3 regions of the Priestia sp. 53B2 genome follow, and region 2 is predicted to be linked to each of the others. Evidence: riboswitches for the same ligand, from Rfam matches in the RefSeq annotation. Region 2 holds a riboswitch; each other region holds the start of a gene.
What was found. A riboswitch is a leader RNA that binds a small molecule or an ion and turns the genes downstream of it on or off. The one in region 2 is predicted to bind S-adenosylmethionine.

Region 1 (4,260 bases), on a different contig from region 2:
GTGAGCATTGGTATCTTCTTTATTTGTGACGCCGGCTACTTTACCATTTCGAAGAACCGTAATGCGGTCCGCTACTTCCATCACTTCTTGCAGCTTATGTGTAATAATAATGATACTTTTACCTTGAGAAGCTAAAAAACGGATTGTTTTTAATAGTTCCTTCACTTCATGAGGAGTAAGAACGGCGGTAGGCTCGTCTAAAATAATGATTTCTGCTCCTTGATACAGCACTTTTAAAATTTCAATTTTTTGCTGTTCTCCAATTGAGCAATGTTTTACTTTCTTATGAACATCTACTGAAATTTGATAGGTTTGGGTTAATTGCTGTACATCTGCTTTCGCCTGCCTTCTATTAAAAAAGAGGCCTTTCTTTGGCTCATGCCCCAAGACAATGTTTTCAGCCACTGTAAAATGAGGAAAAACCATAAAATGCTGATGCACCATGCCTATTCCATTTTTGATCGCATCTGCAGGAGATGAAAACGAGACGGTTTTCCCATGTAGCTGAATACTTCCTGAACTCGGCTTTTCCATTCCGTAAAGCATTCTCATCAACGTCGTTTTTCCAGCGCCATTTTCTCCAACCAGCGCGTGGACCTCGCCTTTTTTCAGTTTAAAGGACACGTTATCATTTGCTAAAAATGAACCGTATTTCTTCGTCAAATTCGTTAACTGCAGCAGCTCACTCATTCTATTCATTGCTCCTTTCCCCATTAGGATTTTTTCAAAAATAAGAAAGAGAAGCCAGCCTTACTCGACTTCTCTTTTCAACTCACTTTGCTAACGGATCTTTTACCACTGTTTTTCCATCAATAATCGAATCTTTAATTTCTTTTAATTGTTCAATTACATCTTGCCCTACAAAGTCATTAAGAGGCGTCTTGCTGTCTTGAGTCACATACGTTAACCCAACACCTTTTTCTTTTAAGCCGTATGTCACTACGCCCGATTTAAATTTGTCATTTGCCAGTGCTTCTACCGTTTCATAAGCTGCCGCATCAGATCCTTTTAACTGCGATAAAACGATATGCTCAGGATCTACTTCCGTGCGGTCAATATCTTGGCCTGCCGTATAAAAACCCTTTTCTTTTGCTGCTTCAAATACACCCAAGTCGCCTACCGCTGAAGCTCCGGCGATAAAGTCAGCTCCTTTTGAAGCCTGTAAAATAGCAAGTTCTTTTGCTTTAGCTGGATCGGAGAAGCTTCCAACATAGTTTACTAGAAACTCTGCTTTTGGATTTGTTGATTGTAATCCTTCTTTAAAACTTACCGTCCATTTTTTTAATAATGGAATATCATCAGCTGCAACCATTCCTACTTTATTCGTTTTTGTAACCAATCCTGCCGCTGCTCCTAATAGATATGAAGCTTCTTGTTCACGGAATACAACGCTTCTTACATTTGGTAAATCGACCACTGTATCAATAATCGCAAATTGACGCTGCGGGTTTTCTTGAGCTACTTTTTTCAACGCATCTTCGGATTCAAAAGAAGATGTAATAATCAAGTCATAGTTTTCTGCTACGGCAGCACGCAAGTTACTTTCAATGGCTGCTTGATCCGTAGACTCAATTGTCTTTACATCAATGTTATACTTCTTCCCAGCGCGTTTTGCTCCATCATCCATTTGTTGAAAAAACGGGTTAACCCCAATCTTTTCAGGTAAAACAAGAGCAATTCGCTTCTTTCCTTCCTCTTCGCTTCCACTACTTTTTGTGCTTTTGGACTGACAGCCAGTTACGAGTAGTACAAGCGCAACTGCTAAAATAAGAAATCTCTTCATTTAACTTACTCCCCCTATAATATAAAAAAAGCTCTTCCTTTATAAAAAGGAAGAGCTCGTTAACCAAACGTCTCTTCCTCATCTTCAAGAACATACTGTTCTTAAGGATTTGGCACCATTCTGTCATAGACAGCGGTTGCCGGGTTTCACAGGGCCAGTCCCTCCACCTCTCTTGATAAGGAAAACAATAGCTATTTGTTTTATGTAATATAGTCAATATTAATAGTTTTTTAACAATTGTCAATATTATTTTTCTTTTTCACGCAAAAAAACTTTAAAAACAGATAGGATTATACGGTTTTAGTCTACTAAAATACAGATCAATCTTCTAAATTAATCATCGTATTCCTTCCTCCTAGCAAAGCGCTTACGGTAAGTCTGCTAGTCTTCTAGAAGGGTCATGTGTAGCAGAGCACTTTTATTATATCTCTTTTGTTAATCCACTATCGATTGAAATCACTTCACCAAGAATGTTAGACTTTTCCTCAGCGATATTTTTTAAGAGGTGTTAACGTTGAAATTGATAAAAGAATTATCTGGAGTAGCCCTTGGATTCATTATCGCTTTGGCGGTATCAAAAATATTTTTTGATACCCCAACCAATGTTGAAATCGTAGTTATTTTTATTACTAGTATTGCAGTAACAGGGATAGCAAGAGCAAAACTAAGGTAAGATAATCTAACTAAAAAACACCACCTTGTATTCATAGGGTGGTGTTTTCTTTTAGTTGCTTTAGTATATAGTAATCTCGGTTAATACCTAATATTTTATAATGAATTAGAATCCTCTCTATATTACGTTTTTTACCTAATAAAGGAATAGAAACCAATCTTTTCACCTATGATAAATGAATTGTTTTTTACTTTTTACTTTAACTGACGTTTACATTCTAAAAGACGTGTTAAATTATATATATCAGTTACCAACTCAACTAAGACTCCTTGACTACTCCCACAAGGGTTCACCTATGCGGATGCTGCCTGCCCCGCAAGGGAGGGCGGCAAACGCTTAGGTCTAGCAGCTCCGACCCACCTGCCCTTTAGGTGGGCCAGAGTTGCTAAATCCATATATACTAAGGAGGAAAAATTGTAAAAATGAAACAGCGATTATCAAAAGCAGCTGCTGCTGCAACGATTACAGGAATTGCTGCTTTTGGATTTGCTCCTGTCGCTCAGTTTGATACACCAACACATGCAGCTACCTCTCAAGAAACAAGCAGTCAAACAGCTGTAAAAAACATTAATGAAATTTATAATGCGGCGGTGCAAGGTGAAGTGCCACGCTTAACAGCAGACTTAAAAATTGGTAAAAGCCTTCGTCAAGATGTCCGTGATCAGTTCGGTCCGCCGCCTGAAGGTTCATCAAACAACTTTGACTACTATCATGCGGAAATGGGTCACCCTGGATATGCATTTGGCTATGACCAAAATAACGTCATTAACGAAATCCGCTATTTTGGTACAAATGTAGAGCGTCAAACAAATCTAGGCTCCATCACGCAAGCTAACTTAAAGAAAGAATTAGGTCAGCCGAACTTTACAAGTAAAGTAAAAGGTGATGGTGCGACTCAAACAAAGTACACGTATCATGCCGGCGCCTATGATCTTGAATTTATTTTTGACGATACCAAAACGTTAAATCACGTAAACTTAGTTGAAAAGCCTTAAGTAATAGAAAAAGTAGCAGACAGCCTGCTACTTTTTTTCATGAAATAAAACCAATGCTGAATCGGCTACGTGTTCATACCCAATCTCCATATAAATCTTGTTAGACGTAGGATTTGTCATATCTGTGTATAGACTTGTTGTTTGAAACCCTTCGTCTAGCATAAGCTGAGAAAGTGCGGACACACAGCTTGAGGCATAGCCTTTTTTACGTGCTTCAAGAGGCGTGTACACATAGTTAATCGTAATATTATGAGCTGTTGGACGCGCGGCATTTGCCATGGATACGTACTTGCCATTCACTTCCCATAAAAATAACCGTCCTGCTTTAATAAAAGCTTCTCCTGTTTTGACAGCTTGTTCTTTCGATATAGGCTCCCCAATGATATACATAAACTCTCGAACCCACTCCGTTACGAGCGAAAGGTGCTCCAACCTTGCTTTTACCAGCATTCCTTCAGCATCCGCAGCTTTTTTTATTTTGTCTAACCGGTAAATACGCTGATCCATTTTCAAAGAAGCTTCTTGATTTTTTAGCGTTGCTAGTTTTTGAGAAAGATATAAAACTGTTTGTCTTTCTCCAACTAAGCCCGGTATGTCGATTTCTTGTAACAGCTCCGCCGCTTCGCTTAGTTCACGCTCCGTTAGCTTCTGTATTTGAGACAGGATGATTTGCTTAGGATGGGTTTGCAGTAATACTAGCGCAACACAGCTGTCTTTTAAAATAACACCCATAAAATTTGGTTTGCTGCTTTCATTTAAGCTGTGTAAAATGCCAAGCGCTAAGTTATGAAGAATTTCATTTTTCGCTA
Region 2 (4,260 bases):
CTCCAATGTGCGTTACTTCTTTAGGTGAACGTTCTTCAATAGGGATGCTGCTTCCATCTTGAATAGATAAATCAAATGTGGACTGCGGCGCTGCTACGTAAAATGGAATACCGAACGCTTTCGCTAAAAGAGCAAGTCCATATGTTCCAATTTTGTTAGCCGTATCGCCATTTGCTGCAATGCGGTCAGCACCTACAATAATCCCATTAATTCCTTTTGTTTTAATTGTATGAGCGGCCATATTATCCGTAATCAGCGTAACGTCCACTCCCGACTGCTGAAGTTCCCATGCTGTTAAGCGAGAACCTTGAAGAACGGGTCTTGTTTCACAGGCAAATACTTCAAGCGGAATATCGCGCTGCTTAGACAAGTGAAAAGGTGCTAAGGCTGTTCCATAATAAGCTGTAGCAATTGAACCAGCATTACATATTGTCATAATTTTATCTTTCTTTTTAAATAAAGAAAGAGCATGATCTCCAATTCGGTAGCACGTTTCTTCATCTTCTACTTGAATTTGAATAGCTTCATGAACAACTTTTGTTTTAGCTTCATTAACGGACGAAGCGGACTCAGCGCTTTTCGCTACGCGCTCCAATGCCCAAAATAAATTGACGGCAGTAGGGCGTGAACTAGCTAAATACTGTTGATCAAGAGCTAGCTTTTTGTTAAATTCTTTGACTGAATCTGTGTCATAGCTAAGTGCAGAAAGAGCAAGACCAAAAGCCGCCGTAATGCCAATTGCAGGGGCTCCGCGTACTTTCAAGGTAGTGATAGCGTCCCATACGTCTTTAATGGTTTGCAGCTTAATATATTCAACTTTGCCAGGAAGCTGCTGCTGATCTAATAAAGTAATATATGATTCATTCCATTCCACTGAGCGCGGAAGTGATAGTGTATTTGTCATGCTGATACCGATCCTTTCATTGTGTGCATTATTCGTTATCGAAGTAAATGTTCAAATTCATTTGGTGAAACGTCTTGTTGGTGCAGAAGCAAATAGCGTCCAATTTTTAACGCAGTACGTTTAGCGTTAATTTTTCTTTCCTCTGAAGAAATTTCGTCTAAGTCCGCCACGTGAGCTAAGCCAATCGTACGTCGAATGATTTCACATCCTGCATATCCAACAGCATCTTGCCACGTTAGCGTTAAAATTTCATGTAATAAGCGCTCATCTTTAGCGAAAGGTTCAGTGTTTTCAGAATGCCAAAGCGCAGTAAAGGTATCTTTGAATACGTTCCATGTGTTCGTAATGTGTGCAAATAACGGTTCGCGATTTGTTTCTCGAGAAAGAGCATTTAAAAATAAATTCGCAACAAATTGCCCTAAATCGAATCCAAACGGACCGTAAAAAGCAAACTCAGGATCAATCACTTTCGTTTCTTGACTGCTAGCAAAGATGCTGCCTGTATGTAAATCACCGTGGATTAACGTTTGCGCATTTGTTAAAAATTTATATTTTAATTTTGCTGCTTGTAGCTTTACCTCACCATCATTCCACAATTCTTCTACATCAGGACGCAGCGCTTTTTCAAATTCATTTGTATCAATATCAAAAAAAGGATCTGTAAAAACTAAATCTTCCGTAATATTGCATAAGTCCGGGTTGCTGTACTTAACAACTTCTTCTTTTTTATCCTGAGGCTTTAAGGCGAAATCAGACGTTTTGAACGCAATATGTCCTAAAAAAGAACCGATATGCTGTGAGAGCAGAGGATAACTTTCACCTTGAATAAGTCCGGCGCGAGAAATCGTTAAATGAGACAGATCTTCCATGACCGTAACAGCAAGCGTTTCATCGTGGTAATAAACAGCGGGCACAAGTTCTGGCGTAAATGCACCGAATTGCTTAAGTGCATTGCTTTCAATTGTGGCACGGTTCAAGGATAGAGGCCAGCTTTCGCCTACAACTTTTGCATAGGGAAGTGCTTGTTTGACGATAATGGATTTATTCGTTTGATCATTTATGATGTGAAAGACGAGGTTTAAGTTTCCGTCACCAATTTCACGGGCAGTCAATGCTTCTGTGGCATCAAAAAGACCTAGCTTTTTCACAAGTTTGATTGCTGAAATTTCTGTTAAAGGCTGATACTTCTCTGTTTTTGTTATTGACATCGGAATCCCTCCATAGTTTATTAAACTGATTTGTTTACTAAGTTAATAGGTTTAAGAATATATGGAGGCTTTTATAATTTTAGAAAATATAAAAGCCTCTTTCGTTGGAAAGAGGCTTGATTGTAGTGTTCAAACCTCTTATCTGCCAGAAAGAATTACTTTCTGTTGGAATTAGCACCGTGCCTTTGTAAAACATGTTTTACGGGTGTGATCCATCTTAGGATGGAATGACGGTCGGTTGCTGGGCTTCACAGGGCCAAATCCCTCAGCCAACTCTTGATAAGAGTACGATTACTTATTCAATTTTGATTTGTTTGAATATTTTATGATATCTGGTGAAAATCGTATCATGCAAAAAAACGGCTGTCAATACATAATTAATAAAATTCTGTACGGCGATCTGTAAAGACAGGAATTTGTTTGCGAATTTCTTTTACAAGTTCCAGGTTAACGTCAGCACTTAAAAGTTCTTCGCTATCGCCAGCTTCAGCGATTATTTCTCCCCACGGATCGATGACTAAGGAATGTCCGGCAAATGTGTTATTAGGATCTTGGCCTACACGATTACACGCGATTACATAGCATTGATTTTCGATTGCACGGCTAATGAGCAGGGCTTTCCAGTGAGCAAGTCTTGGAGCCGGCCACTGAGCGACAACAAACAAGACTTCTGCTCCGCTGCTAGTATGAACCCGAATCCATTCTGGGAAACGAATATCGTAACAAATAACTCCTGCGCACAGTGACTGTTCAAGTGTAAAAAGATTTTTTGCTGTTCCTGCTTCTAAATACAGGTGTTCATCCATTAATTTAAATAAGTGCAGTTTACTGTATTGTGATACTTCACGACCTTTTCGGTCAAAAATATACATCGTATTTGTGACGCCTTGCTCTGTTTTTTTCGCGATCGAACCTGCCACAATATTTACTTCGTTCGTTTTAGCAAACTGAGAGATTAATTGCTTGGCTTGCTGCCCTTCATCATCTGCAATTTCGTCTAGCCGGGTCAAATCATAAGCTGTATCCCATAGCTCAGGAAGTACAAGGATATCAGGGTTTTCTTTCAGGGCTTCCGTCATTTTTTGTTCGATATATTTTCGGTTTTTAGTTGGGTTTCCAAACGCAATATCAAGCTGCAAACACGTAATTTTTACACTCACTTTATCATCCGTCCTTTTTTTAGTAGTTGAAAAAAATGACTTTACAAGTTGAGTATTACAATATATTATTTGTGACTAGAATTTCAAGAATTTTTTGAGAAGGTGTGCGATGATGAAACAATTTGAGCAATCGGAACTATTAAAAAGTTTACCAAAACAATTTTTTGCATCACTTGTAGGCAAGGTAGGAAAAGTAATGGCCCAAGGGCACGACGTTATTAACTTAGGGCAGGGAAATCCTGATCAGCCTACTCCTTCACATATTGTAGAAACACTGCAAAAAGCAAGTGCTAATCCTATGCATCATAAATATTCTCCATTTCGGGGGCACAAGTTTTTAAAAGAGGCCGTTGCGACTTTTTATAAGCGAGAATATGGTGTTGATGTGGATCCTGAAAAAGAAGTAGCTATTTTGTTTGGCGGAAAGGGTGGACTTGTTGAAATTCCGCAGTGCTTATTAAACCCTGGAGATACGGTGCTGGTTCCGGATCCTGGATATCCTGATTACTGGTCTGGAGTAGAGCTTGCAAAAGCCAAGATGGAAGTGATGCCGCTCACGGCTGAAAATCATTTTCTACCCGTATACGAAGAGATAAGTGAAAGTGCTAAAGAACAGGCAAAGCTCATGTTTTTAAACTATCCGAATAATCCTACTGGTGCAGTGGCAACGGCAGAATTTTTTGAAGACACCGTGGCATTTGCTGCCAAGCACGATATTTGTGTGGTACACGACTTTGCATACGGAGCAATTGGATTTGATGGTAAAAAGCCAATCAGCTTTTTACAGACTCCTGGTGCAAAAGAGACGGGAATTGAAATTTATACTCTTTCTAAAACGTATAACATGGCGGGATGGCGAGTTGGATTTGCTGTAGGAAATGAAAGTGTAGTAGAAGCTATTAATCTTCTTCAAGATCATATGTATGTCAGTCTCTTTGGGGCGGTTCAAGAGGCAGCAGCCGCAGCTCTGTTGGAACCTCAACAATGT
Region 3 (4,260 bases), on a different contig from region 2:
GTTTCGGTATTAGCTAGTTCTCCTTCAAGGGCTGCTTGAACCATAGCTCGAGTGTAACTTAACTTCATTCGTTCGCCCACCCCGTATTCACCGCCGGTCCATCCAGTATTTACAAGGTAGACATTTACATTATGTTCATCAATTTTCTTTCCTAGCATTTCTGCATAAGTTGTTGGAGCAAGAGGTAAGAAAGGCTCACCAAAGCATGTAGAGAAAGTAGCCTGTGGCGATGTTACGCCGCGCTCTGTTCCAGCTAACTTACTAGTGTATCCGCTCAGAAAATGGTACATCGCTTGTTCTTTTGTAAGCTTGCTGATTGGAGGCAAGACGCCGAAGGCATCAGCAGTTAAAAAGACAATAGCTGTAGGATGCCCAGCAACGCTTGGCAATACCGTATTATCAATAGAGTCAATTGAATAAGCGGCACGAGTATTCTCTGTTAAACTATTATCATTGTAATCTGCTACTTTCGTATTTTGATTTAACACTACATTTTCCAGTACGGCGCCGAAGCGAATTGCATTGAAAATTTGCGGTTCTTTTTCTTCGGAAAGCTGAATGCACTTCGCGTAGCATCCTCCTTCAATATTAAATACACCAGAGCTTGACCAACCGTGCTCGTCATCTCCGATTAAACGACGGTTTGCATCAGCAGAAAGCGTTGTTTTACCCGTTCCAGATAAACCAAAGAATAATGCAACGTCACCTTCTTCTCCTACGTTAGCAGAACAGTGCATGGATAGAATATTGTTTTGAGGAAGCAAGAAGTTCATCACTGAGAAAATAGATTTTTTCATTTCACCAGCGTATTCAGTTCCTCCAATTAGCACGATGCGTCGCTCTAACGAAAGAATAATGAAGGTTTCAGAATTCGTCCCGTCTGTTTCAGGATCAGCTTTGAACGTTGGAGCTGCTACAATTGTAAACGGCTTCACATCATCATTTGTTTTTTGTTCGGCTGAAGGGCGAATGAATAACTGCTGAGCGAATAGGTTGTGCCATGCAAATTCATTAACTACTTGAATTGGTAACTGATACTTTTTATCAGCTCCAGCATATCCATTAAAAACAAAAAGTTCATCCTGCTTCTTTAAGTGGGTTAAGACTTTTTTGTATAGCGCATCGAATCGCTGAGCAGAAATTGGCTGATTGACAGGTCCCCATTCAACCGTTTTTGAAGACACAGCATCGCTTACAATAAATTTATCTAAAGGAGAGCGACCTGTATATTTTCCGGTTTCGACTGACACAGCACCTGTAGAAGTCAGCGTTCCTTCGCGTCGAGCTAGAATTTTTTCAACAAGTTGTGGAACAGATAATTGGTGTTTTGTTGTTTTTAATTGAAGCAAACCATTTAATTCGATAGACATATCAACAGTACTCATGTGCACTACCTTCCTTTTTTAGCTATTATTTATTCATTAATGTTTGAAATTTATAATTAGTATAACACATTTATTTAATTATTCTATACTATTTAACTAAAAATGTTTGTGTATTATAAAAAAATGTACGTTATACCTATTTTAGACACATGTATATGTGCTAGGAGCGAAAAAAGTGAAGCTGTTTTAAGTGAAAGCCTCATTTTGATCTGTCTTATTAACTAAACTTAGTGATGATTCTTAATAAGATGTACTATTTCGGAATTTGAGTATGTTACATTAAAACAGATTCAAACATAAAGAGATGATTTCCATTTGAATGTTGTTGACAGTGAAGCGCTTTTTCATGTATTATATGTCCTTGAACGGATACTCTCTTATCCCGAGCTGGTGGAGGGACAGGCCCTATGAAACCCAGCAACCATCGTCATTTTTTTGTGTAGACGATAAGGTGCTAACCTGATGCAAGGGCACAACCTTGATCGATAAGAGTGAAAGGCTTATGTAGAATTTGATACCTTTCCTCGATACAAGGAAAGGTTTTTTATATTTTTTAACGTGTAATGAAAATAAGGGAATGAGTACCGTATCACAATGTATCGTATTTATAAGGAGGAAAACTGATGTCAACACAACGTCGTCTGTTCACGTCAGAATCTGTTACAGAGGGACATCCCGATAAAATTTGTGACCAAATTTCTGACTCAATTCTTGATGCTATCCTAGCAAAGGATCCAAATGCTCGTGTTGCTTGTGAAACAAGCGTAACAACTGGTTTAGTTTTAGTAAGTGGTGAAATTACAACTTCTACTTACGTGGATATTCCTAAAACAGTTCGTGAAACAATTAAAGGAATTGGCTATACTCGTGCAAAATACGGATTTGATGCTGAAACTTGTGCAGTATTAACATCTATCGACGAGCAGTCAGCTGATATCGCTGCTGGTGTAGACCAAGCGTTAGAAGCACGTGAAGGTCAAATGTCAGATGAAGAAATCGAAGCAATCGGAGCTGGAGACCAAGGGTTAATGTTTGGTTATGCATGTAACGAAACAAAAGAATTAATGCCTCTTCCAATTTCATTAGCTCATAAACTTGCTCGCCGTCTAACAGAAGTACGTAAAGAAGAAATTCTTCCTTACCTTCGCCCGGATGGTAAAACACAAGTAACGGTTGAATATGATGAAAACAACAAACCTGTTCGCATCGATACAATTGTTATTTCAACTCAGCATCATCCAGAAGTAACGTTAGAGCAAATTCAACGTAACTTAAAAGAATATGTTATTAATCCAGTTGTTCCAAACGAGTTAATTGATGAAAATACAAAGTATTTCATTAACCCAACAGGACGTTTCGTAATCGGCGGTCCTCAAGGAGATGCTGGTTTAACTGGTCGTAAAATTATCGTTGATACTTACGGCGGATATGCTCGTCACGGCGGCGGTGCATTCTCTGGTAAGGACGCAACAAAAGTAGACCGTTCAGCAGCTTATGCAGCTCGTTATGTTGCGAAAAATATTGTAGCAGCTGATCTTGCTGATAAATGTGAAGTACAACTAGCATATGCAATTGGTGTTGCACAACCAGTATCTATTTCAATTGATACATTCGGTACAGGAAAAGTTTCTGAAGAAGTACTAGTAGACGTAGTACGCAAAAACTTTGACCTACGTCCAGCAGGCATCATTAAAATGCTTGATTTACGTCGCCCAATTTATAAGCAAACAGCAGCTTACGGCCACTTTGGTCGTACGGATGTGGAGCTTCCTTGGGAGTTCACAGACAAAGCGGAAGTATTAAAAACTCAAGCTTTAGCTAAATAATAAAAAAATCTCCGTGAAAACGGAGATTTTTTTTATGCCCATTGAATACCTTCAGCAGATTTTTCTACGACACCTTCATATTCTGAAAGCAAATGCTGAAAAATGGCGTCCCATGATTGAGTAAGAGCATAGTGTCTCGCTGCATGGCCAAAGTGAAGCCGCTGGTGCAAATCATCGAGTAAACCTGTAATAGCCGAACTGAATTCTTCTAAGGAGTGAGGTTTGCAAAGGTAGCCGTTTCGCCCGTGCTGAACCATCTGTTTAACTCCTCCTGCATTTGCTGCCACTACAGGAGTTCCAGAAGCAAGAGACTCCAGTACAACATTTCCGAAGGTTTCTGTTTCTGAAGGAAAAACAAACAAATCAGATGATGAATAGATATGAGCAAGTTGCTTACCTTCAAGGAAGCCTGTAAATGTCATATGCTCAGATGCTTGCTGCTGCATTTGTTCTTTTAAAGGGCCGTCTCCCACAATAACCCAGTGAATTTGATGGCGGATATGATCCGGTAGAGATCGTGCGATTTTTATTAAAAAATCAGCGTTCTTTTCTTTAGCTAATCTTCCTACATACGTTAAAATGTAGGGCTTTTTAATATTATATTTAATACGAATATCAAAGCGGTCATAGTGGGGATGAAATAATTTATGATTTACTCCTCGCGACCAAATAGATACGTTGTGAAACCCTTGTTCTTCTAGCTGCTGTTTGGTCACTTCAGAGGGAGCGAATATTTTTTGTACAGGTTTATAAAACCATTTCATATATTTTTGCAGTGGTACACGCATTTTTTCAAGTTCATAGTGAGATAAATAATCATCAAAATTGGTATGATAAGAGCCGACAAGAGGAACACCTAATCTTTTCCCGTAATAGGAGCCGCAAAGCCCCATTGTAAAAGGAGTGGCCAAATGAATAATAGAAGGATTGAATTCCTGCAGCTGCTTTTTAATTTTTAGAACGTTTGGCAATGAAAAGCGGCTGTTTGGATAAAGGAAAAACGGCATGCTGGGCGAACGGTGAACATACGTTGAAAATGACTGATCATG

Region 1: it holds a riboswitch for S-adenosylmethionine, as region 2 does, so the genes downstream of both, ACN6NE_RS03595 (BMP family lipoprotein) here and mtnK (S-methyl-5-thioribose kinase) in region 2, are expected to answer to the same signal.
Region 3: it holds a riboswitch for S-adenosylmethionine, as region 2 does, so the genes downstream of both, metK (methionine adenosyltransferase) here and mtnK (S-methyl-5-thioribose kinase) in region 2, are expected to answer to the same signal.

Annotation. Positions count from the first base shown of each region.
Region 1 is NZ_JBLZXA010000008.1:54,782-59,041, forward strand. It holds gene ACN6NE_RS03590 (ABC transporter ATP-binding protein) at 1-690, opposite strand, end outside; gene ACN6NE_RS03595 (BMP family lipoprotein) at 773-1,783, opposite strand; SAM riboswitch class I at 1,859-1,965, opposite strand; gene ACN6NE_RS03600 (hypothetical protein) at 2,298-2,456, shown strand; gene ACN6NE_RS03605 (YjgB family protein) at 2,879-3,451, shown strand; gene ACN6NE_RS03610 (GNAT family N-acetyltransferase) at 3,479-4,260, opposite strand, start outside.
Region 2 is NZ_JBLZXA010000020.1:605,350-609,609, forward strand. It holds gene mtnA (S-methyl-5-thioribose-1-phosphate isomerase) at 1-904, opposite strand, end outside; gene mtnK (S-methyl-5-thioribose kinase) at 940-2,112, opposite strand; SAM riboswitch class I at 2,248-2,398, opposite strand; gene ACN6NE_RS17210 (carbon-nitrogen family hydrolase) at 2,490-3,272, opposite strand; gene ACN6NE_RS17215 (pyridoxal phosphate-dependent aminotransferase) at 3,385-4,260, shown strand, end outside.
Region 3 is NZ_JBLZXA010000008.1:1,078,435-1,082,694, reverse strand. It holds gene pckA (phosphoenolpyruvate carboxykinase (ATP)) at 1-1,385, opposite strand, end outside; SAM riboswitch class I at 1,760-1,877, shown strand; gene metK (methionine adenosyltransferase) at 2,009-3,211, shown strand; gene ACN6NE_RS08895 (glycosyltransferase family 4 protein) at 3,244-4,260, opposite strand, start outside.